Regions from separate parts of the Streptomyces sp. NPDC057616 genome, predicted to be linked through region 1. Evidence: riboswitches for the same ligand, from Rfam matches in the RefSeq annotation. Region 1 holds a riboswitch; the other holds the start of a gene.
The links. Region 1 has a riboswitch for glycine ahead of gcvT (glycine cleavage system aminomethyltransferase GcvT). Riboswitches for the same ligand answer to the same signal wherever they lie in the genome.

Region 1 (11,432 bases):
AGCGCCTCGGCCTCGGCCCCCTCGAAGGGGGACGGTGCCTTCAGCGCCTCGGCGATCACGTCGGCGACCTCGGCGAAGTCCTCGGCACCGAAGCCGCGGGTGGCCAGGGCCGGGGTACCGATACGCAGACCGGACGTCACCATGGGCGGGCGGGGGTCGTTGGGCACCGCGTTGCGGTTGACCGTGATCCCCACCTCGTGCAGCCGGTCCTCGGCCTGCTGCCCGTCCAGCTCGGACTCGCGCAGGTCGACCAGGATCAGATGCACGTCGGTGCCGCCGGACAGCACGTTCACCCCGGCCGCACGGGCGTCCGCGGCGGTCAGCCGCTCGGCCAGGATGCGCGCACCCTCCACCGTACGCCGCTGGCGCTCCTTGAACTCCTCGCCGGCGGCGACCTTGAAGGACACCGCCTTCGCGGCGATCACGTGCTCCAGCGGGCCGCCCTGGAAGCCGGGGAAGACCGAGGAGTTGAGCTTCTTCGCGAAGTCCTTCTTCGCCAGGATGATGCCGCCGCGCGGCCCGCCCAGCGTCTTGTGCGTGGTGGAGGTGACCACGTCGGCGTGCTCGACCGGGTTGGGGTGCAGCCCGGCCGCGACCAGGCCGGCGAAGTGCGCCATGTCCACCCACAGGTAGGCGCCCACCTCGTCGGCGATCCGGCGGAACGCGGCGAAGTCCAGCTGCCGCGGATACGCCGACCAGCCCGCGATGATCACCTTCGGGCGGTGCTCCTTGGCCAGCTTCTCCAGCTCGGCCATGTCGACCAGGCCCGTGGCCGCGTCCACGTGGTAGGCGACCACGTTGAACTGCTTGCCGGAGAAGTTCAGCCGCATCCCGTGGGTGAGGTGCCCGCCGTGGGCGAGGTCCAGGCCGAGGATGGTGTCCCCGGGCTGGGCCAGCGCGAACAGCGCCGCCTGGTTGGCGGAGGCGCCGGAGTGGGGCTGCACGTTGGCGTACTCGGCGCCGAACAGCTCCTTGATCCGGTCGATGGCGATCTGCTCGGCGACGTCGACGTGCTCGCAGCCGCCGTAGTAGCGCCGGCCCGGGTAGCCCTCGGCGTACTTGTTGGTCAGGACCGACCCCTGGGCCTCCATGACCGCGAGCGGCGCGAAGTTCTCGGAGGCGATCATCTCCAGGGTCGACTGCTGGCGCACCAGCTCGGCGTCGACCGCGGCGGCGATCTCCGGGTCCAGCTCGTGCAGGGACGTGTTCAGGACAGACATGCGTCTACGGCTCCTCAGCCGGCGTTCTGGGCGGTGTACTCGTCGGCGGAGAGCAGGTCGGCCGGCTCCTCGGTGAGCCGGACCTTGAACAGCCAGCCGCCCTCGAAGGGGGCCGAGTTCACCAGGGACGGGTCGTTGACGACGTCCTCGTTGATCTCGGTGACCTCACCGGTGACGGGGGAGTACAGGTCGCTGACCGACTTGGTCGACTCCAGCTCGCCGCAGGTCTCGCCGGCGGTCACCGCGGAGCCGACCTCCGGAAGCTGGGCGTAGACGACGTCGCCGAGCGCGTTCGCCGCGAACTCGGTGATGCCGACCGTCGAGACGCCGTCCTCGGCGGCCGACAGCCACTCGTGCTCCTTGCTGTAGCGCAGCTGCTGGGGGTTGCTCATGGCCTGAATTCTCCTGTACGCGCGAAGATGCTGGTGAATGGGGGACTGCTGAATGCGTGAGGGAACAGGGAGATGTGCGCGGAGTCACGTCCGTGGCCCCGGCCGCACCCGTCCAGTGTCTACTTCTGGCGCTTGTAGAACGGCAGTGCCACGACCTCGTACGGTTCGTGGCTGCCCCGGATGTCCACGCCGACCCCGGAGGTGCCGGGCGCCGCGTGCGCCGCGTCGACGTACGCCATCGCGATCGGCTTGCCCAGTGTGGGGGAGGGGGCGCCGGAGGTGACCTCGCCGATCACCGCGCCGCCGGCGACGACCGGGTACCCGGAGCGCGGGACCCGGCGGCCCTCGGCGACCAGGCCCACCAGGACGCGCGGCGGGTTCTCCTGCGCGCGTTCGGCGGCCTCCTGCAGCGCGGCGCGCCCCACGAAGTCGCCGTCCTTCTCGAACTTCACCACCCGGCCGAGCCCGGCGTCGAAGGGGGTGAGGGAGGTCGACAGCTCGTGCCCGTACAGCGGCATGCCCGCCTCCAGGCGCAGGGTGTCCCGGCAGGACAGCCCGCAGGGGACCAGTCCGGCGCCCTCGCCGGCCTTGGTCAGCGCCTGCCACAGCTCGACGGCGTGCTCCGGCTTCACGAACAGCTCGAAGCCGTCCTCGCCGGTGTAGCCGGTGCGCGCGATGAGGGCGGGGACGCCCGCGACGGTGCCGGGCAGGCCGGCGTAGTACTTCAGGCCGTCGAGGTCGGCGTCGGTCAGGGACTTCAGGATTCCGGGCGACTCGGGGCCCTGCACGGCGAGCAGCGCGTAGGCGTCGCGGTCGTCGCGCACCTCGGCGTCGAAGCCGGCCGCCCGCTCGGTCAGCGCGTCCAGGACGGTCTGGGCGTTGGAGGCGTTGGCCACGACCATGTACTCGGTCTCGCCGAGCCGGTAGACGATCAGGTCGTCCAGGATGCCGCCGTCGGCGCGGCAGATCATGGTGTAGCGGGCGCGGCCGAGGCCCACAGAGGCGATGTTGCCGACCAGGGCGAAGTTCAGCAGGGCGGCGGCGCCGGGGCCGGTGACCGTGATCTCGCCCATGTGCGAGAGGTCGAAGAGCCCGGCCCGGGTGCGCACCGCGAGATGCTCGTCGCGCTCGGAGCCGTAGCGCAGGGGCATGTCCCAGCCGGCGAAGTCGGTCATCGTCGCGCCGAGCGAGCGATGCAGGGCATCGAGCGCGGTGCGGCGCGGTTCGGTACTGCTCATCGGTCCGTCTCCCAAGTCATGACAGATGGTGGTTCCTCCCCATCTGTCATCGGAACCTGAGAGGTTCGCCCTGATCGCGCGGGCGATCGGAGCTTGCACCTTGGGTGGAGCCACTGACGCAGCGGCCCGCTTTTCAGATGTGCCTCGCCCGCGCGGTAACGGGGCCTGAGAGATTCAAGGGAGGAACTTGCTCCTTCGGCGCCCCAGCGGTCTGGGGACTCTCCCGCGCGGATTCAAGCGGCCGGTATGCAGTTGGCGCGCACATCATTGCACGCCTTCTCCACGGGTGGCAGGTCCGCATCCGCCCGCTCCCTTTGTTGCCGGCTTGTGGCAGAGCGATCACGAAAACGCGAGGCACCGCGCATTACCTTCTCTTTACACTCGACGGGCAGGGGATCCGCACCCGGCCCAGGGGAGGACGATCACGGTGAACAGGCCCACGGCGTACGCCACGACCTCGGCTCTCGCGCTGCCGAAGCAGTCCGCGGCCCCGGCCCGGGAGGCCTGCGGCGGCCGGACTCCCGTGGTCCGTGACCTGCGCGACCGCTCGGGGCGCAGCCCGCACGCCCTGCTCTTCGGCCCGGGCGACGTCGTGGTGATCACCGGTCTGCCCGGCAGCGGCAAGTCGACGCTGATGGAGCGCGCCGTGCGGGGCGTGCGCATCGACTCCCAGGACACCCGCGACCGCTGGGCCGCCCGCGTGCCGCGCGTGCTGCCGTACGCGGTCTACCGCCCCCTGGTCCGCCTCGCGCACTACGCCGGCCTGCGCCGGGCCCTGCGCGGCGGCGAGGGAGCCGTCGTGCACGACTGCGGCACCCAGGCCTGGGTGCGCGGCTGGCTGGCCCGCGAGGCGCGCCGCCGCGGCGGCACCCTGCACCTGCTGCTCCTGGACGTCACGCCGGGCACGGCCCTCAGGGGCCAGCGCGAGCGCGGCCGCGGCGTCTCCCGCTACGCCTTCCTGCGGCACCGCACGGCGGCCGCCCGCCTGATCCGCGCCGTGGAGCGCGGCGACCTGCCCGAGGGCGTGGGCTCGGCGGTACTCCTGGACCGCGACGCGGCGGACGTACTGCGCAGCATCGCCTTCACGGACTGACCCCTGAGGGCCAGGCCCTCGTCCCTCCCACCCGCTAGCCTTTCCAGCCTCAGCAGTTCTTCTCAAGCGCACTGGCTCTCAGCAGCAGTGGTTCTCAGCAGGCGGTCGGACACAGATGGACTTCCCGGCGGATCTTCCCGCGGACTTTCCCTTGCAGGCGCACCCCCATCCGCACGGCGGATGGCCCGGCAACGAGCTGGAGGAGGTGCTGTCGGCCTCCCTCGGCGTTCCCTCCGCGGGCGGCCGCATCCTCGAGGTGCTCGGCCGCAGCTTCCTCTGGGTGCCGCTGCCGAGCGGCGGCGGCCCGCACAGCGGTCCGCTGGACCTGCCCTCGCTGGAGATCGAGGGCCAGGCCTACGTCCCGGTCTTCAGCTCCGAGGAGCAGTTCCGGCACGTCGTCGGCCAGCACATGGCGTACACGATCGCCCCGGCGGTCGAGTTCGCCCGCGGCCTGCCCCCGCAGGTCGGTCTGGCGATCAACCCGGACGGCGTGGTGGGCATCCCGCTCCCGCCGGCCGCCGTCGCCGAACTGTGCCGGATGGGCCGCACCGCGCTGGACGGCCCCACCACCGGCGGCCGCGTGCGCCTCTACGAGCCGGACTGGCAGGACGACCCGATGGACTTCCTGGCCGCCGCCTCCGCCGAGTTCGCGGCGACGGGCGTGGTCGTCTCGGCCCGCCGCTGCCTGGCGGCCGTGGAGACCGCGGACCCGGTGATGTTCGTCGGCGTCGAACTCGCCCACCGGGAGGGCGACCTGAGGGCGCTTCCCCTCCAGGCGCTGGAGCGTGCCGTGACCAGGGTCCCCGCCCCGTGGCCGGTCAACCTCGTCCTGCTGGACGTCACGGACGACCCGGTGGCGAACTGGATGCGCGAACAGGTACGCCCTTTCTATACGAGGGATCACCTGTAGCCGCCGCCCGCGGCGCACTCGCCCGCGGAGTCATCCGGTCCCGGGCCACCGGGCGCTTAAGCTGTCACAAGAACGCGGGGCATTCTTCGAAGGGGCGGTACGACACGTGAGCGCGAGCCTCAGCGGCAGCGTCGAGCAGATGCTGCGCCAGGTGACGCCAGGGCGTTACGACGCCTACGAGGCACTCCTCCGCGCACTCGCGTCCCCGGGATCCGGCCAGGTCTGGATGCTCCTGTGGCACGGCCAGGCGGGCTCCCCGGACGCCCAGTACGGAAACATGGAGGTCGAGGGCTACGGCTACGCGCCGTGCGTCACCTCCGCCCAGGAGCTCTCGGCCAGCGGCTGGAACAGGTCGTACGAGGTGGTCGACGGCCTGGACGTCGCCCGGACCCTCTACCCCGACCACTACGGCCTCTGGCTCAACCCGCACGCCCCGGGCGGCGGCGTGGGCATCCCCTGGCTGGACCTGCGCCGGATCGCCACCGGCCTGGAGCGCCAGGCGGCCGGCCCCCTGCGGCTGTCGGAACCTGCGCTGGAGATCCCGCAGTTCTACGCCCTGCTCGCGCAGAACGCCCACCGCACCCCCGCCGTCCGCTCGCTGCGCCGCGCCTGGGTGCAGCCGGCGCTCGGTGCGCCGTATCTCGCCATCGGCCTGGACGTGTACGACACGAGCCCGCCCGCCGTGGACTCGGTACGGGCGATGATGCAGCAGTCCATCGGCGCCGTCCCGGACGGGCTGCCGGTGTCGACGGTGGCGATGTCCGACGAGTACGACCCCGTGGCCCTCTGGATGCGAGCGAGTGCTCGTCCCTTCTACGATCGCGAGGCCCACGCGGCGGCTCCGGCGCAGGCTCCGGCGGGCGGCTACGGCTACCCACCGGTGCATGGCGGATACTGAGACGACTCACTGGTCCGTACCGGACCCCAAGGTGATCTGCGCGCGTAGATAGCGCCATTAGAACCTGATGTTTCCGCAGATGTCCGAAATGCCTCGCGTCCGACGGCCGTAACCTGCTGTCCGGATAACGGAACCCACCAGCCCGCATCACGTTTACGCATCCTTTCACGGCCAAGTCTGGCAACAGATCGCCAAAGCGTTGAAGACTCCCGCTCCAGAGGGGTTCGCCCCCATGTACGACGGACTGATCACGCCGCTACAGCGGCAAGTGCGGGCCGGCTACCGCCGGTTGAGAGGGGTCCCTGCCAGATGACGGCACCAATCCACGAGCCGACCGCGGAAGCGGCCCCGAGCGCGGCCGACGAAGCGGCGGTCGCCGCTGCGGGTGAAAAGGCTGTTCAGGGCCGGTCCTTGGGCCGGATCGCCTGGGAGCGGCTCAAGCGGGACAAGCTCGCGCTCGCGGGCGGCGTGGTCGTGCTCGCCCTGATCGTGATCGCCGTGCTCGCTCCCTGGCTCGCGAACCTGGTCGGGCAGGATCCCGACGCCTACCACGAGAGCCTGATCGATCCGCTGTTCGGGACGCCCAAGGGCTCCCTGGGGGGTATCAGCGGCGATCACCTGCTGGGCGTCGAGCCGGTCAACGGCCGCGACATCTTCGCGCGCATCCTCTACGGCGCTCGGATCTCGCTGCTCGTCGGCTTCCTGTCCGCGATCGTCGCCGTCGTGATCGGCACGGTCCTGGGCATCCTGGCCGGCTTCTTCGGCGGCTGGGTCGACTCGGTCATCAGCCGCATCATGGACGGCCTGCTCGCCTTCCCGCAGCTGCTCTTCATCATCGCCCTCGTCTCGGTCATGCCGAACGAGATGCTCGGCCTGACCGGTTCGAGCGTGCGCGTGTTCGTGATGATCCTGGTCATCGGGTTCTTCGGCTGGCCCTACATCGGCCGCGTGGTCCGAGGCCAGACGCTGTCGCTGCGCGAGCGCGAGTACGTCGAGGCGGCCCGGTCCCTGGGCGCGGGGCGGTTCTACATCCTGTTCAAGGAACTGCTGCCCAACCTGGTCGCACCGATCATCGTCTACACGACGATGATGATCCCCACCAACATCCTCACCGAGGCGGCACTCAGCTTCCTGGGCGTGGGCGTCAAGCCGCCCACCTCCTCGTGGGGGCAGATGCTCTCGACCGCGATCGACTACTACGACTCGGACCCCATGTTCATGGTGGTTCCGGGTGTGGCGATCTTCATCACCGTTCTGGCCTTCAACCTCTTCGGCGACGGCGTGCGCGACGCGCTCGACCCGAAGGGCTCCCGCTGAACTGCCGTACCCCCAGCGTCCCGTGAGCTCAGCCACGGGGTCTCTCATCAACACCGGAGGATCCGAGATCGTGACTACCCAACGCACCTCAGGGCGGCGTAAGCAGGCATTGGCCGCTGCTGTCGGGGTCGCTGCGCTGCTGACCACGGCGGCGTGCGGCGGCGGCAACGACAACAGCGGTTCGAAGAGCGGCGCGCCCGGCTTCGACGCGGCGAACAACAAGGTTGCCCAGGCCTCTGCGGTCAAGAAGGGCGGCACGCTGAAGTTCGTCACCGCCCAGGACGCCGACTCGTGGGACACCACGCGCGGTTACTACGGCTTCATGTGGGACTTCTCGCGCTACTACAGCCGTCAGCTGCTCACCTACAAGACGCAGCCGGGCGCCACGGGCGCCGAGGTCACTCCCGACCTGGCCGCCGCCATGCCGAAGGTCTCCGCCGACGGCAAGACGTACACGTTCACGCTGCGCGACGGGATCACGTGGGAGGACGGCAAGCCGATCACCTCCCAGGACATCAAGTACGGCATCGAGCGTGTCTGGGCCCAGGACGTCCTGTCCGGCGGCCCGATCTACCTGCAGCAGATGCTCGACCCCAAGGCCACCTACAAGGGCCCCTACAAGGACAAGTCCAAGGACAAGCTGGGCCTGAAGGCGATCGACACGCCTGACGCCAAGACCATCACCTTCCACCTGCCCGAGGCGAACTCGGACTTCCCGCAGGTGCTGGCCATGGTCACGGCCTCCCCGGTCCGCCAGGACAAGGACACCAAGTCCAAGTACGGCCTGCACCCGTTCTCCTCGGGTCCGTACAAGTTCCAGTCGTACAGCCCGGGCAAGTCGCTCGTCCTCGTCCGCAACACCAACTGGAAGGCGTCCTCGGACCCCATCCGGAAGGCGTACCCGGACAAGATCACGATGGACATCTCCACCAACCAGAGTGACATGGACCAGCGCCTGATCAACGGCGACTACGACATCGACGCCAGCCAGACGGGCCTGGGCCCGCAGGGCCGCACCATCGCCCTGAAGGAGCACAAGGCCAACCTGGACAACCCGGTCTCCGGCTTCATCCGGTACGCGGTCTTCCCGCAGACGGTCAAGCCGTTCGACAACGTCCACTGCCGCAAGGCCGTGATCTACGCGGCCGACCACGTGTCGCTGCAGACCGCGCGCGGAGGCCCGATCGCCGGTGGTGACATCGGCACCAACATGCTCCCGCCGTCCGTCCCGGGCGCCGAGGGCCAGAAGTACGACCCGTACAAGATCGCGGGCGAGAACAAGAACGGCAACGTCAGCCTGGCCAAGCAGGAGCTCAAGGCCTGTGGTCAGCCGAACGGCTTCAAGACCACGATCGCCGTCCGCAACAACAAGCAGCAGGAAGTGGCCACGGCCACGTCCATGCAGGCGTCGCTGAAGAAGGTCGGCATCAACGCCGACATCTACCAGTACGACGGTTCGCAGAGCTCCGGCATCATCGGCAGCCCCTCGAACGTCGAGAAGAAGAAGCTCGGCATCATCATCATGGGCTGGGGTCCGGACTTCCCGACCGTCCAGGGCTACGGCATCCCGCTGTGGGACAGCAGCTACATCCTGCAGAGCGGTAACAACAACTTCGCCATGATCAAGGACAAGTCGATCGACGGCCTGTTCGACCAGTACAACAAGGAACAGGACCAGGCGAAGAAGACGCAGATCTCGACGGAGATCAACCACAAGGTGAGCGAGGGCGCGTACTACCTGCCCTTCACCTTCGAGCGGCTGCTGAACTGGCGCTCCTCGCGCATCGGCAACGTCTACACGACGGACGCCTACAGCGGCTACTACGACTTCGTCAACATCGGCCTGAAGTCCACGAAGTAAACCCGGCACACCCGCCGAACGGCACGAAAGGCAGGTGAAGGCCGGCGCGGCGTGACCGTGGGCCGCCGGACAACCTCCGGCGGCCCGCGGTCCGCGGCGGGCCGTAAGCTGTGCTCGCTTACCTCATCAGGCGGCTGTTCGCCGCCGCAGTGATGCTGGTGGTCATCATCCTGGTGGTCTTCAGCATCTTCTTCCTCGTCCCCAAGTGGGCGGGTGTGGACATCGCCACGAGCTTCGTGGGGAAGCAGGCGGACCCCGCGGCGGTGGAAGCCGTGCGGACGAAGCTGGGTCTGGGCGACCCGGTCTTCGTGCAGGTCTGGCACTTCTTCAAGGGCATCTTCGTGGGCCGCACGTACGCGGCCGGCGGCGATGTCACCCACTGCTCCGCGCCGTGCTTCGGCTACTCCTTCCGCAGCGAGCAGGCCGTCTGGCCGGTGCTGACCGACCGCTTCCCGGTGACCCTGGGTCTGGCGCTCGGTGCTGCCGTGCTGTGGCTGCTCTTCGGTGTCTCCGCCGGTGTGCTCTCCGCGCTCAAGCGGGGCACCATCTGGGACCGCGGCGCGATGGTCATCGCCCTCGGCGGTGTGTCGCTCCCCATCTACTTCACCGGCCTGCTGTCGCTGGCGATCTTCAGCTACGGACTGGGCTGGGTCGACGGCAAATACGTGCCCCTCAGCGAGAGTTTCACCGGCTGGCTGGGCGGCATGATCCTTCCCTGGGTCACCCTCGCGTTCCTCTACGCGGCCATGTACGCCCGGATCACCCGCGCCACCATGCTGGAGATCCTCGGCGAGGACTACATCCGCACCGCGCGCGCGAAGGGCCTCAAGGAGCAGGTCGTCATCCGCAAGCACGCCATGCGCTCCACGATGACGCCCATCCTCACCATGCTCGGCATGGACCTCGGCGCCCTCATCGGCGGCGCGATCCTGACCGAGACGACGTTCAGCCTGCCCGGCCTCGGCCAGGCCGTCCTGAACGGCATCAAGAACCAGGACCTGCCCATCATTCTGGGCGTCACCCTGATCACCTCCCTCGCGGTACTCATCGCCAACCTCGTGGTGGACGTCCTGTACGCCGTGATCGACCCCCGAGTGAGGCTCGCATGACCGAACTCAGCAAGACCGGAGCAGCCGTGGGCGAACCCACGTCGGCCTCGCCGGCCCCGACCTCCTTCCTGGAAGTGCGCGACCTGAAGGTGCACTTCCCGACCGACGACGGCCTGGTCAAGTCCGTCGACGGGCTGTCCTTCAAGCTGGAGAAGGGCAAGACCCTCGGCATCGTGGGTGAGTCGGGTTCCGGCAAGTCGGTGACCTCGCTCGGCATCATGGGCCTGCACACCGCCGGCCAGTACGGCAAGCGCAAGGCGCAGATCTCCGGGGAGATATGGCTGGACGGCACGGAGCTGCTGACCGCCGACCCGGACGAGGTGCGCAAGCTGCGCGGCCGCGAGATGTCCATGATCTTCCAGGACCCGCTGTCCGCACTGCACCCGTACTACACGATCGGCCAGCAGATCGTGGAGGCGTACCGGATCCACCACGACGTCGACAAGAAGACCGCCCGCCGCCGGGCGATCGAGATGCTCGACCGGGTGGGCATCCCGCAGCCCGACAAGCGCGTGGACGGCTACCCGCACGAGTTCTCCGGCGGTATGCGCCAGCGCGCGATGATCGCGATGTCGCTGGTCAACAACCCCGAGCTGCTCATCGCGGACGAGCCGACCACGGCCCTCGACGTGACCGTGCAGGCGCAGATCCTGGACCTGATCCGTGATCTGCAGAAGGAGTTCGGCTCCGCGGTCATCATCATCACCCACGACCTGGGCGTCGTCGCCGAACTGGCCGACGACATCCTGGTGATGTACGGCGGCCGCTGCGTCGAGCGCGGTCCGGCGGAGAAGGTGTTCTACGAGCCCCGCCACCCCTACACCTGGGGCCTGCTCGGCTCGATGCCGCGTCTGGACCGCGAGCAGCAGGACCGTCTGATCCCGGTCAAGGGCTCCCCGCCCTCGCTGATCAACGTCCCCTCCGGCTGCGCCTTCAACCCGCGCTGCCCGTACGCGGACGTCCCCAAGGACAACCTCACCCGCACGGTCCGCCCCGAGCTGACCGAGGTGGGCAGCCAGCACTGGGCCGCCTGCCACATGACGCAGGAGCAGCGGGAGCGCATCTGGACCGAAGAGATTGCGCCGAAGCTGTGAGCGAGAACGCCGAGGACACAGTTGTGACCACTCCCGCGAAGAGCGACGGTGCCACCCTCACCAAGGACGCCGCCCCCGGCGAGACCCTGCTGAAGGTGACCGGGCTCCAGAAGCACTTCCCGATCAAGAAGGGCCTGCTCCAGCGGCAGGTCGGCGCCGTGCACGCGGTCGACGGCATCGACTTCGAGGTCAAGTCCGGCGAGACGCTGGGCGTCGTGGGCGAGTCGGGCTGCGGCAAGTCGACGATGGGCCGGCTGATCACCCGGCTGCTCGAACCGACCGGCGGCACGGTCGAGTTCG
Region 2 (11,432 bases), on a different contig from region 1:
CCGGAACGAACACCCGGCCCGCCCCGCGGAGCCTCCGCGCCCGTCCCGAACGCCGCCCCTACCTCCCCCGCCCGCGCCGCACCTGCCGTACGACCACCCGGCCGAGGCTGAGGCGCCCGTCGACCACGACCCGCAGCACCACGGGCACGTCGCGGGCCCGCCCCGTGCGCGCCTTGATCTTGGCGTAGTGCGTCACCAGTGCGTCGGTGTCCACCACGACACCGGGCGGCGTCAGCAGCCGCAGCGCTCCCCCGCGCATGTCGAGGTCGATGTGCAGGGTGTCGTGCGTGATGACCGCGCCGGTGAAGTCGAGGGTCACGTCGCCCCACTCGGAGTCGATCTCCAGCCGGCGCGGCACCGTCCATCCTTCGGCGCGCCGGGACGACCCGCCCTTCTGCTCGATGCGGACGACGTCCTTCACCTCGGGCGCGGCAGCGGCCGCCCCGACCGGCAGGTCCGTCGTCAGCGCCGCCAGCTCCCCCATGGTGCGGGCGGTGAGCGCGGCCTCCACCCGCTCGTCGAGCTCCTCGGCCGTGAGCCGGCCGTCCCCGGCGGCGACGCGGAGCACGTCGACCACCCGGTCCCGGTCCTCGTGCGAGGCCCTCAGGTCGGGCGACTTCTCGCCACCGCGCGACACCTCACCGGACATCTCCACACCCCGAATCCCCGTCACCGTACTGACGCCATATCGCGTTATACCCAACGCTCAACCCCACGTCCACCAGGGCCCCTTGCCGGCCCTATCGTGACGGCATGCAGAGCTACACAATCGGCCAGGCAGCACGACTGCTCGGCGTGAGTCCGGACACCGCGCGCCGCTGGGCGGATGCCGGCCGGGTGGCGACCCACCGCGACGAAGGCGGGCGGCGGCTGATCGAGGGCCGGGACCTCGCCGCGTTCTCCGTCGAACTCGCCAAGGCGGGCGGGGCCGAGGAGGAGACGTCCTACACCTCCGTGCGCAACGCGTTCCCCGGCATCGTCACCGCCATCAAGCTCGGCGACGTCGCGGCCCAGGTGGAGATCCAGGCCGGTCCGCACCGCCTGGTCTCCCTGCTGACCCGTGAGGCCGTCGAGGAGCTCGGCCTGGAGGTCGGCATGGAGGCCACGGCCCGGGTGAAGTCGACAAACGTACACATCGACAGGACGTGACCCGGCGACCGACGGCCCATCGCACACGGTCCCACCACACCGCCGCACCACCACACCGGAAACACGCGCCACACCCGCCCCGCACAACCGCTCCCGTACGAACGCACATGCGGCCCCTCTTTCTCTCCAGCCCAGCTCATGCGATGCGACAGGAGACTTACACCTCGCATTTGCGCCAGTATGATCGGCGCATCGGAAGTGACCGGCGGCGGCCGTCGGCGTTTCCCCCGTAGAAGTCAGAGGAGTGGACCCGTGATGACCCGTTCCATGCGCCGGACCCGCCGGACCCTGCAGGTGGCCGGTGCGGGAGCCGCCGCGCTGCTGGCCCTGGCCGCCTGCTCCTCGTCCGACTCGGACTCCGGCTCGGCGAACTCCGGCTCCTCCGCGTCGTCGTCCTCCTCGCCCAAGCTCTCGGGCGACGTGACCGTCTTCGCCGCGGCCTCCCTCCAGGAGAGCTTCACGACCCTCGGCAAGGAGTTCGAGAAGCAGCACCCCGGCACCAAGGTGAACTTCAGCTTCGGCGGCAGCGACAGCCTCGCCGCGGGCATCACCGGCGGCGCCCCGGCCGACGTCTTCGCCTCCGCCAGCCCGAAGACCATGAAGATCGTGACGGACAAGAAGGACAACGCCACCGCCCCGGCCGCCTTCGTCCGCAACCAGCTGGAGATCGCCACCCTGCCGGGCAACCCCGACAAGATCGCCTCCCTCAAGGACCTCACCGAGTCCGGCCTCAAGGTCGTCCTGTGCGACAAGACCGTCCCGTGCGGCGCCGCCGCCCAGAAGGCACTGGACGCCGGCAGCCTCAAGCTGACCCCCGTCTCCTACGAGGAGGACGTCAAGTCGGCCCTGAACAAGGTGGTGCTGAAGGAGGCCGACGCCGCCGTCGTCTACCGGACGGACGTGAGGGCCGCCGGCAGCAAGGTGGAGGGCGTGGACTTCCCGGAGTCGGCCAAGGCCATCAACGACTACCCGATCGCCCTGCTCAAGAACTCCAAGAACCCCGAGGCCGCCAAGGCGTTCATGGCACTCGTGCAGTCCGCCGAGGGCCAGAAGGTGCTGACCGAGGCCGGGTTCCTCAAGCCGTGACCCCGATCGACAAGTCCGATGCCGCGGCCGACACCCTCGAGGGCGGCCCGCGGCGCGGACGCGCGCGGCCGGCCCGGCGCGGGGTCCCCCTGCCCCTGCTCCTGCCCGCGCTGCTCGGCCTCGCCTTCCTGCTCATGCCGCTCGTCTCGCTTCTCGTACGGGCGCCGTGGAGCACCCTGCCCGAGCAGCTGACCAGCACCGAGGTGTGGCAGGCGCTCAAGCTGTCGCTGGTGTGCGCCACCTCGGCGACCGCGGTGAGCCTCGTCCTCGGCGTCCCGCTGGCCTGGCTGCTGGCCCGCACCGAGTTCCCGGGCCGCGGTCTCGTCCGGGCCCTGGTGACCCTGCCGCTCGTGCTGCCGCCCGTGGTCGGCGGTGTGGCCCTGCTCTTCGCGCTGGGCCGCAACGGCGTGATCGGCCAGTGGCTGGACTCCTGGTTCGGCATCACGCTCCCCTTCACCACCACGGGCGTCGTCGTCGCCGAGAGCTTCGTCGCGATGCCCTTCCTCGTCATCAGCGTCGAGGGCACGCTGCGCGCCGCCGACCAGCGCTACGAGGAGGCGGCCACCACCCTGGGCGCCTCCCGCTTCACCGCGTTCCGCCGGGTCACCCTGCCGCTGATCGCGCCGGGCGTCGCCGCGGGCGCGGTCCTCGCCTGGGCGCGCGCCCTCGGCGAGTTCGGCGCGACGATCACCTTCGCGGGCAACTTCCCCGGCACGACCCAGACCATGCCCCTCGCGGTCTACCTCGCCCTGCAGAACAACCCGGAGGCCGCCGTCGCCCTCAGCCTGGTCCTGTTGGCGGTGTCGATCGCGGTCCTTGCGGGCCTGAGGGATCGTTGGATGACAGCCTCATGACCAAGACTCCACGCGCAGCCGCCGACGGCGCGAAGCCCCCACAAGGGCCGCCCGCACGTCAGGACGAAGTCCGCACGGGTGGTGCGGGTGGGAATTCAAACCCGGCCGAAGGCCGGGTGCCCTCACCACACCCGCACACGACCGACGGCCTCGACGCCCACCTGATCGTCGACCGCAAAGCCTTCCGCCTGGACATCGAACTCAGCGTGGCCCCCGGCGACGTGGTCGCCCTCCTCGGCCCCAACGGCGCAGGCAAGACCACAGCCCTACGAGCCCTCGCCGGCCTGGTCCCCCTCACGGACGGCCACCTCCACCTCGACGGCTCGGAGCTCGACCGCACGCCCCCCGAGCGCCGCCCCGTAGGCGTCGTCTTCCAGGACTACCTCCTCTTCCCCCACCTCACCGCCCTCGACAACGTCGCCTTCGGCCCCCGCTGCCAGGGCGCGACGAAGGCCGAGTCCCGCGCGCAGGCGGCCGAGTGGCTGGACCGCATGGGCCTGACGGCACACGCCACCGCCAAGCCCCGCCGCCTCTCCGGCGGCCAGGCGCAGCGCGTCGCCCTGGCCCGCGCCCTCGCCACCCGCCCCCGGCTGCTGCTCCTCGACGAGCCCCTCGCCGCCCTGGACGCCCGTACCCGTCTCGACGTACGGGCCCAACTCCGCCGCCACCTGGCCGAGTTCGAGGCGGTCGCGGTCCTGGTCACGCACGACCCGCTGGACGCGATGGTGCTGGCGGACCGCCTGGTGGTCGTCGAGCACGGCCGCGTCGTCCAGGAGGGCACGCCGTCCGACATCGCCCGTCACCCCCGTACCGACTACATCGCCCAGCTGGTCGGCCTCAACCTCTACAAGGGGCAGGCCGACGGCCACACCGTCCGCCTCGACTCCGGCCCGTCCATCACCACGACCGAGAACCTGTCCGGCGAGGTCTTCGTGGCGTTTCCGCCGAGCGCCGTCACCCTCTTCCGGGACCCGCCCACCGGCTCCAGCGCCCGTAACCACTGGCGCTGCGAGGTCGCCGGCCTGGAGACCCACGGCGACCAGATCCGCGCCGACCTCACCGGCGAACTCCCCCTGGCCGCCGACCTCACCACGGTCGCCGCCGCCGAGCTCGACCTGCACCAGGGCGCACCGGTCTGGGCGACGGTCAAGGCGACGCAGACGCACGCCTACCCGGCCTGACCCCTCTCCCGCCTTACGCTGAGGGGCCATGACCCTGAGCATCCGCAACCAGCTCCCCGGCACGGTCACCGCCATCATCCCGGGCGAGGCCATGGCCACCGTGAAGGTCCGTCTCGACGGCGGGCAGGAGATCACGGCGGCGATCACCCGGGAGGCCGTTTCCGACCTCGGCCTCACCGAGGGTTCCGCCGTGCGCACCCTGGTGAAGTCCACCGAGATCGCCCTCTCCACCTCCCCGGTCGAGGGCCTCTCCATCCGCAACCAACTGCCCGGCACGGTCACCGCCGTCACCTCCGGGCCGGCCATGACCTCGGTGAAGGTCTCGGTCGAGGGCGGCGAGCTGACGGCCGTCATCACCACGGACGCCGCCACCGACATCGGCCTCAGGGCCGGTTGCGCGGTCGTCGCGATGATCAAGTCCACCGAGGTGTCGCTCGCCACGGCGTGACCCACGGCGCACCCGCCACGACGCGGAAGGGCCCCGCCGGAGCGGGGTCCTTCACGTCATCGAGGCTCGGTCTCAGTCCTCGTAGGCGTCCAGCGGAGGGCAGGAGCAGACCAGGTTGCGGTCACCGTACGCCTGGTCGATCCGGCGCACCGGCGGCCAGTACTTGTCGGCGGCGGACACTCCGGCCGGGAAGACGGCCTCCTCGCGGGTGTACGCGTGCTCCCACTCCGCGCCCAGCGCGGCGGCGGTGTGCGGGGCGTTGCGCAGCGGGTTGTCCTCGGCCGGCCACTCGCCCGCCCCGACCTTCTCGATCTCCGCGCGGATGGCGATCATCGCCTCGCAGAACCGGTCCAGCTCGGTCAGGTCCTCGGACTCGGTCGGCTCGATCATCAGCGTGCCGGCCACCGGGAACGACATCGTCGGTGCGTGGAAGCCGTAGTCGATCAGCCGCTTGGCGACGTCGTCGACGCTCACGCCGGTCGCCTTGGTCAGCGGCCGCAGGTCGATGATGCACTCGTGCGCGACCAGCCCGCCGGGGCCGGTGTAGAGCACGGGGAAGTGCGGCTCGAGCCGCTTGGCGACGTAGTTGGCCGACAACACGGCCACCTGCGTGGCCCGCTTCAGGCCCTCGCCGCCCATGAGCCGGACGTACGCCCACGAGATCGGCAGGATGCCCGCGCTGCCCCACGGGGCGGCCGAGATCGGCCCGACACCCGTCTCGGGACCGGCCGCCGGCTGCATCGGGTGGTTGGGCAGATACGGCGCGAGGTGCGCCCGTACGCCGACCGGGCCGACGCCCGGACCACCGCCGCCGTGCGGGATGCAGAAGGTCTTGTGCAGGTTGAGGTGCGAGACGTCGCCGCCGAAGTGGCCCGGCTTGGCGAGCCCCACCAGGGCGTTGAGGTTGGCGCCGTCGACATAGACCTGACCGCCGGCCTCGTGCACCTGCGCGCAGATGTCGGCGACGTGCTCCTCGAACACGCCGTGCGTCGACGGGTACGTGATCATCAGCACGGACAGCTCGTCGCGGTACTGCTCGATCTTCGCCCGCAGGTCCTCGACGTCGATCTCGCCGTCCTCGGCGGTCTTCACGACGACGACCTTCATGCCGGCCATGACGGCGCTGGCGGCGTTGGTGCCGTGCGCCGAGGACGGGATGAGGCACACGGTCCGCTGCTCGTCGCCGTTGGCGCGGTGGTAGCCGCGCACGGCCAGCAGACCCGCCAGCTCGCCCTGCGAACCGGCGTTGGGCTGCAGCGACACCTTGTCGTACCCGGTGACCTCCGCGAGCCGGTCCTCCAGCTCCTGGATGAGCGTGAGGTAGCCGCCGGCCTGCTCGGCGGGCGCGAAGGGGTGCAGCTGACCGAACTCGGGCCAGGTGACCGGCTCCATCTCGGTGGTCGCGTTGAGCTTCATGGTGCAGGAGCCCAGCGGGATCATGCCGCGGTCGAGCGCGTAGTCGCGGTCGGCCAGCCGGCGCAGGTAGCGCAGCATCGCGGTCTCGGAGCGGTGCTCGTGGAAGACGGGGTGGGTCAGCACGGCGTCGGTGCGCAGCAGGCCCTGCGGGACCGCCTCCTCGGCGGCCGCGTCCAGCGCCTCGATGTCGGCCTCGATCCCGAACGCGCTCCACACGGCGGCCACCTGGGCACGCTTGGTGGTCTCGTCGCAGGCGATCGACACCTGGTCGGCGTCGACGAGGCGCAGGTTCACGCCGGCCGCCCGCGCGGCGTCCACGACCTCGGCGGCGCGGCCCGGCACCCGCACGGTGAGCGTGTCGAAGTAGGAACCGTGCACGACCTCGGCACCGCCGGCCCGCAGGCCCTCGGCGAGGATCGTGGCGTAGCGGTGGGTGCGCTGCGCGATGGCCCGCAGGCCCTCGGGCCCGTGGTAGACGGCGTACATGCCGGCCATGACGGCGAGCAGCACCTGCGCGGTGCAGATGTTGCTGGTGGCCTTCTCGCGCCGGATGTGCTGCTCACGGGTCTGCAGCGCGAGCCGGTAGGCCTTGTGCCCGTCGGCGTCCACGGACACGCCCACCAGGCGCCCGGGCAGGCTGCGCGCGAACTTCTCGTGCACCGCCATGTAGCCGGCGTGCGGTCCGCCGAAGCCCATCGGCACACCGAAGCGCTGCGTCGTGCCGACGGCGATGTCCGCACCGAGCTCACCGGGCGACTTCAGCAGCGTCAGCGCGAGCAGGTCGGCGGCGACGGTGACCAGCGCGCCCAGCTCGTGCGCCTGGTCGATCAGCGCCTTGATGTCGCGTACGGCGCCGGAGGCGCCCGGGTACTGCACCAGCACGCCGTTGATCTCCCGCTCGGCGACCTCGGCGGGGATGCCGTCGGTGAGATCGGCGACCACGACCTCCACACCGGCCGGCTCGGCGCGGGTCTCGATCACGGCGATGGTCTGCGGCAGCACGTCCGCGTCGACCAGGAACAGGCCCTTCTTGTTCCGGCCCATGCGGCGCGACAGCGCCACGGCCTCGGCGGCGGCCGTGCCCTCGTCGAGCAGCGAGGCACCGGAGGTGGGCAGGCCGGTGAGGTCGGCGACCATGGTCTGGAAGTTCAGCAGCGCCTCGAGCCGGCCCTGCGAGATCTCCGGCTGGTACGGCGTGTAGGCCGTGTACCAGGCCGGGTTCTCCATGACGTTGCGCAGGATGACCGGCGGCGTGAACGTGCCGTAGTACCCGAGGCCGATCATGGAGTCGAGCACCTGGTTACGGTCGGCGAGCGAGCGCAGCTCGGCCAGCACCTCGGCCTCGGTGCGCGCGCCCGGCAGCTCCAGGGCGTCGGCGTTCTTGATCACATCCGGGACCGCGGCGGCGGTGAGCTCGTCCAGCGAGCCGTAGCCGACCTGCGCGAGCATCTTGGCCCGGGCCTCGTGGTCGGGCCCGATGTGACGCTGTTCGAAGGGAATCCCCTTCTCCAGCTCGGTGAGCGGAACGCGTTGCGGGGTCATTGCGGAGGCCTCCTGGTCGACACGACCTTCGAGGGGCACCACGGCACGGGTACCCGGACGGCCTCCCCCTCTGTCATCTCAACCTGAGAGCTTCACCGGATCGCCCGAAAGCGCCCGGTTTTCACCGTCGGTGAGAGCGGAAGCCGTCGACACCCGCCCTGCTTTCCAGAGTGACCTCGTCCGCGCGGTACGTGTGCCTGAGAGATTCCGGGGAGGATTTGCTCCTTCGGCGCCTCCGATGATGTCTGGAGGACTCTCCCGCACGGGGTCAGCAGCCGCTGTCAGCCTACCAGCGCGCACAAAGACCGATCCTCCGAGTGGCCACCTCGCCCGTTGTGCTCTTTTGTAGTGCTTACGGATGAGTTGCGACCAAGTGGAGGGACCGTGCAGACCGAGATCGATCCGCGCAACCTGATCGGCCGCAAGGCGTTCGACCGCAACGGCACCAAGCTCGGCACCATCGACGAGGTCTACCTCGACGACGCGACCGGGGTGCCGGAGTGGGCGGCCATACGCACCGGCCTGTTTTCCCGTGACGCCTTCGTCCCGCTGGCCCCCAGCGAACTGGTCGAGGGCACTCTGCAGGTCCCCTTCGACCGGACCCTGATCAAGGACGCCCCGGACTTCGGCGTCGGCCGTCACCTCTCCCCCGAACAGGAGCTCCAGCTCTACCACCACTACGGCCTCGACACCGCCTCGCCTCCTTCCGCCCCCGACCGATCCTTCGGCAAGCTCGCGGGCACGGGGGACACCGACGCCTAGGACACCTCGGCAAAGGTGGTGCCCGGTCCCTGCGCCACCAACGGCAACGGATCGGCCGGCTCCAGGTGGGGGTCGTCGCTCCGGAACGTCCGTACCCGTCCGGGCTCCGAGCCGGGCGTCTCGAACCGCACGGTGACCCGCCCCAGGCCGCTGCCCTGCACCCAGCCGTGCCCGAACTCGCCGTGCCGCACGTCGTGCCCCGGGCGCCAGCGCCGCTCGGCCGGCGCCGCCTCCACCGGGGCGGGTTCGTCCGCCGGTTCCTCCGCCGGCATCGCCGTCCCCTCACCCGCCGCCTGCGCGAACAGGTCCTCCTGCGTGTAGTCCGCGAGCCCGCTGACGCCGACCCCGAGCAGCCGTACCCCGCCGGTGGTGTCCACCGTGTCCAGCAGCCGTGCCGCCGCCTCCCGCACCACCGCAAGGTCGTCCGTGGGACCGCGCAGCGTCTCGGAGCGGGTCAGCGTCGAGAAGTCGTAGCGCCGCACCTTGAGCACGATCGTCCGGCCGGAGAGCCCGGCGTCGCGCAGCCGCCGCACACACCGGTCGGCCAGCCGCTGCACCTCCAGTCCGACCCGGAGCCGGTCGTGGATGTCCACGTCGTAGGTGTCCTCGACCGACACCGACTTGGTCTCCCGCTCGGCGACCACGGGCCGGTCGTCGTGCGCCAGCGCCATGGCGTACAGCGCGTGCCCGTGCGCCTTGCCCAGCAACCGGACCAGCTCGTCCTCGCCGGCCTCGGCGATCTCGTCGACGGTGCTGATCCCGGCCCGTCTCAGATGGTCCCCCGTCGCCGGCCCCACCCCCGGCAGCGTCCGCACCGACATCGGCCCGAGCAGGGCTCGCTCGGTCCCCGGTTCGATCAGCACCAGGCCGTCCGGCTTGGCCTCCTCGGAGGCGATCTTGGCGACCATCTTCGACGCGGCCAGCCCCACGGATCCGGTCAGCCCCGTCCCCGCCCGTATGTCCACGCGCAGCTTCTCCCCCACCAGCCGCGCCGACGCGTCGTCCCAGGCCGCCTCCCCGGCCTCCAGGTCCACGAAGGCCTCGTCCAGGCTCAGCGGCTCCACCAGCGGCGACAGGGAGTGCAGCAGCGCCATGACCTGCTCGCTGATCGCCTTGTACATACCGAAGCGCGGCACCAGATAGGCGGCGTGCGGCGCGAGCCGCCGCGCCTGCGCCATCGGCATCGCGGACCGCACCCCGAAGACCCGCGCCTCGTACGACGCCGTCGCCACCACACCGCGCGGCCCGAGTCCGCCCACGATCACGGCCTTCCCGCGCAGACTCGGCTTGGATGCCTGCTCCACCGAGGCGTAGAAGGCATCCATGTCGAGATGCAGGATCGTGGCGGCGTTTCTCACATGTCCGATGCTGCCCTACGCCACTGACAATGCCGCCGTACGACCGCCCGGGCGCCCCGCGGCGCCGTGGGGAGGCCGGTCAGACGGCCCGGTTGCGCCGTCGCGCGAGCTCGTCCGCCGGGTTGTTCCCGATCAGGGTCTCGCCGGTGTCGACCCGCTCGCCGTGCAGCTGCGACAGCGCGCTCTCGACGTCCCGCCACACCACGCCGACGGCGATCCCGAAGATCCCCTGGCCGCCCTGGAGCAGCGCGTGCACCTCGTCGGGCGAGGTGCACTCGTAGACCGTGGCGCCGTCGCTCATGAGCGTCATCCGCTCCAGGTCCCGGAAGCCCCGCTCACGCAGATGCTGCACCGCGGTGCGGATGTTCTGCAGGGAGACGCCGGTGTCCAGGAACCGCTTGACGATCTTCAGGACGACGACGTCCCGGAAGCTGTACAGGCGCTGCGTCCCCGACCCGTAGGCGGGCCGCACGCTCGGCTCGACGAGCCCGGTGCGGGCCCAGTAGTCCAGTTGCCGGTAGGTGATGCCGGCCGCCGCGCACGCCGTCGGCCCGCGGTAGCCGATCTCCTCGGACGCCGCGGCCTCACCGCTCGGCACGGGCGCCGGTCGCTGCGGAGCGTGGTCGGCCGCGCCTCCGTGCTGGGTGTATCCCCCGCCCGGGCGGAGCCGAGAGCCAGGGGGAGGGTACGGACCGCTCTCCCCCGGACTGCGTCCAGGGGCTCCCCCGGCCGTACCGTCGCCGCTACTTCTCACGCCGACCTCCGTCCTTGACCTGCCTCCTCGACGGTAGGCAGCCACCAGGGGTGCGTCAACGACCGCCACACTCGGCACGCCGAGTGATAATCACCCTGCGAGTGGTTTCCCGCACCCGACCGCGGGGAAAGGCTAGCCGAATGGCTTCGGGGAGAGCCGTAGGACGCTCCCTCCTGCCCCCGGCACATGACTGGCAGATGTCGGCATTTGTGCCGTCCCCCGCCACCGTCCGGCCCCGTCGCCGGCCATACGGCCACCGGGCCGCGCACGTCTCACTGGCTGCTGGTCCCGAAGTCCTCGGGCGAGATCTGGTCGAGGAACTCGCGGAACTTCTCCACCTCGTCCTCCTGCTCGTCCGGGATCGCGATGCCCGCGTCGTCGAGTACGCCGTCGCTGCCGTAGATCGGCGTGCCGGTGCGCAGCGCCAGCGCTATGGCGTCGGACGGACGGGCGCTGACCTCCACCCCGCTGGCGAACACCAGCTCCGCGTAGAAGACGCCTTCCCGCAGGTCGGTGATGCGTACCTCGGTGAGCTCCTGGCCGACGGCCTCCAGCACGTCCTTGAACAGGTCGTGGGTCAGCGGTCGCGCGGGAGCCATGCCCTGCTGGGCGAAGGCGATCGCGGTCGCCTCCCCCGGACCGATCCAGATGGGGAGGTAGCGATCGCCTCCCACTTCACGCAGGAGCACGATCGGCTGGTTGGAGGGCATTTCGACCCGGACACCTACGACATCGAGCTCGTTCACACAGTAACCCTAGGACGTGCCCGGGACGTTTGGGTAGTCGGGCAGACAACGGGGGGACGATCCGGCCTGCGCTCGCACGCCGCATCAGGGCAGTCGCACACCGAGCGCAGTCTGCACGAGTGCGGCGTGCAGCTTC

Region 2: another riboswitch for glycine. It lies ahead of gcvP (aminomethyl-transferring glycine dehydrogenase); the one in region 1 lies ahead of gcvT (glycine cleavage system aminomethyltransferase GcvT).

The regions. Positions count from the first base shown of each region.
Region 1 is NZ_JBHVGU010000029.1:88,333-99,764, reverse strand. It holds gene glyA (serine hydroxymethyltransferase) at 1-1,220, opposite strand, end outside; gene gcvH (glycine cleavage system protein GcvH) at 1,235-1,612, opposite strand; gene gcvT (glycine cleavage system aminomethyltransferase GcvT) at 1,732-2,850, opposite strand; glycine riboswitch at 2,994-3,086, opposite strand; gene ACFU97_RS31640 (AAA family ATPase) at 3,272-3,943, shown strand; gene ACFU97_RS31635 (enhanced serine sensitivity protein SseB) at 4,059-4,853, shown strand; gene ACFU97_RS31630 (enhanced serine sensitivity protein SseB C-terminal domain-containing protein) at 4,993-5,751, shown strand; gene ACFU97_RS31625 (ABC transporter permease) at 6,061-7,068, shown strand; gene ACFU97_RS31620 (ABC transporter substrate-binding protein) at 7,139-8,929, shown strand; gene ACFU97_RS31615 (ABC transporter permease) at 9,040-10,038, shown strand; gene ACFU97_RS31610 (ABC transporter ATP-binding protein) at 10,035-11,132, shown strand; gene ACFU97_RS31605 (ABC transporter ATP-binding protein) at 11,156-11,432, shown strand, end outside.
Region 2 is NZ_JBHVGU010000044.1:7,383-18,814, reverse strand. It holds gene ACFU97_RS38520 (DUF1707 domain-containing protein) at 59-649, opposite strand; gene ACFU97_RS38515 (molybdopterin-binding protein) at 754-1,149, shown strand; gene modA (molybdate ABC transporter substrate-binding protein) at 1,405-2,235, shown strand; gene modB (molybdate ABC transporter permease subunit) at 2,232-3,089, shown strand; gene ACFU97_RS38500 (ABC transporter ATP-binding protein) at 3,086-4,270, shown strand; gene ACFU97_RS38495 (molybdopterin-binding protein) at 4,299-4,718, shown strand; gene gcvP (aminomethyl-transferring glycine dehydrogenase) at 4,791-7,676, opposite strand; glycine riboswitch at 7,852-7,947, opposite strand; gene ACFU97_RS38485 (PRC-barrel domain-containing protein) at 8,061-8,438, shown strand; gene ACFU97_RS38480 (DNA polymerase IV) at 8,435-9,796, opposite strand; gene ACFU97_RS38475 (MerR family transcriptional regulator) at 9,876-10,550, opposite strand; gene ACFU97_RS38470 (bifunctional nuclease family protein) at 10,823-11,296, opposite strand; gene ACFU97_RS38465 (MerR family transcriptional regulator) at 11,381-11,432, opposite strand, start outside.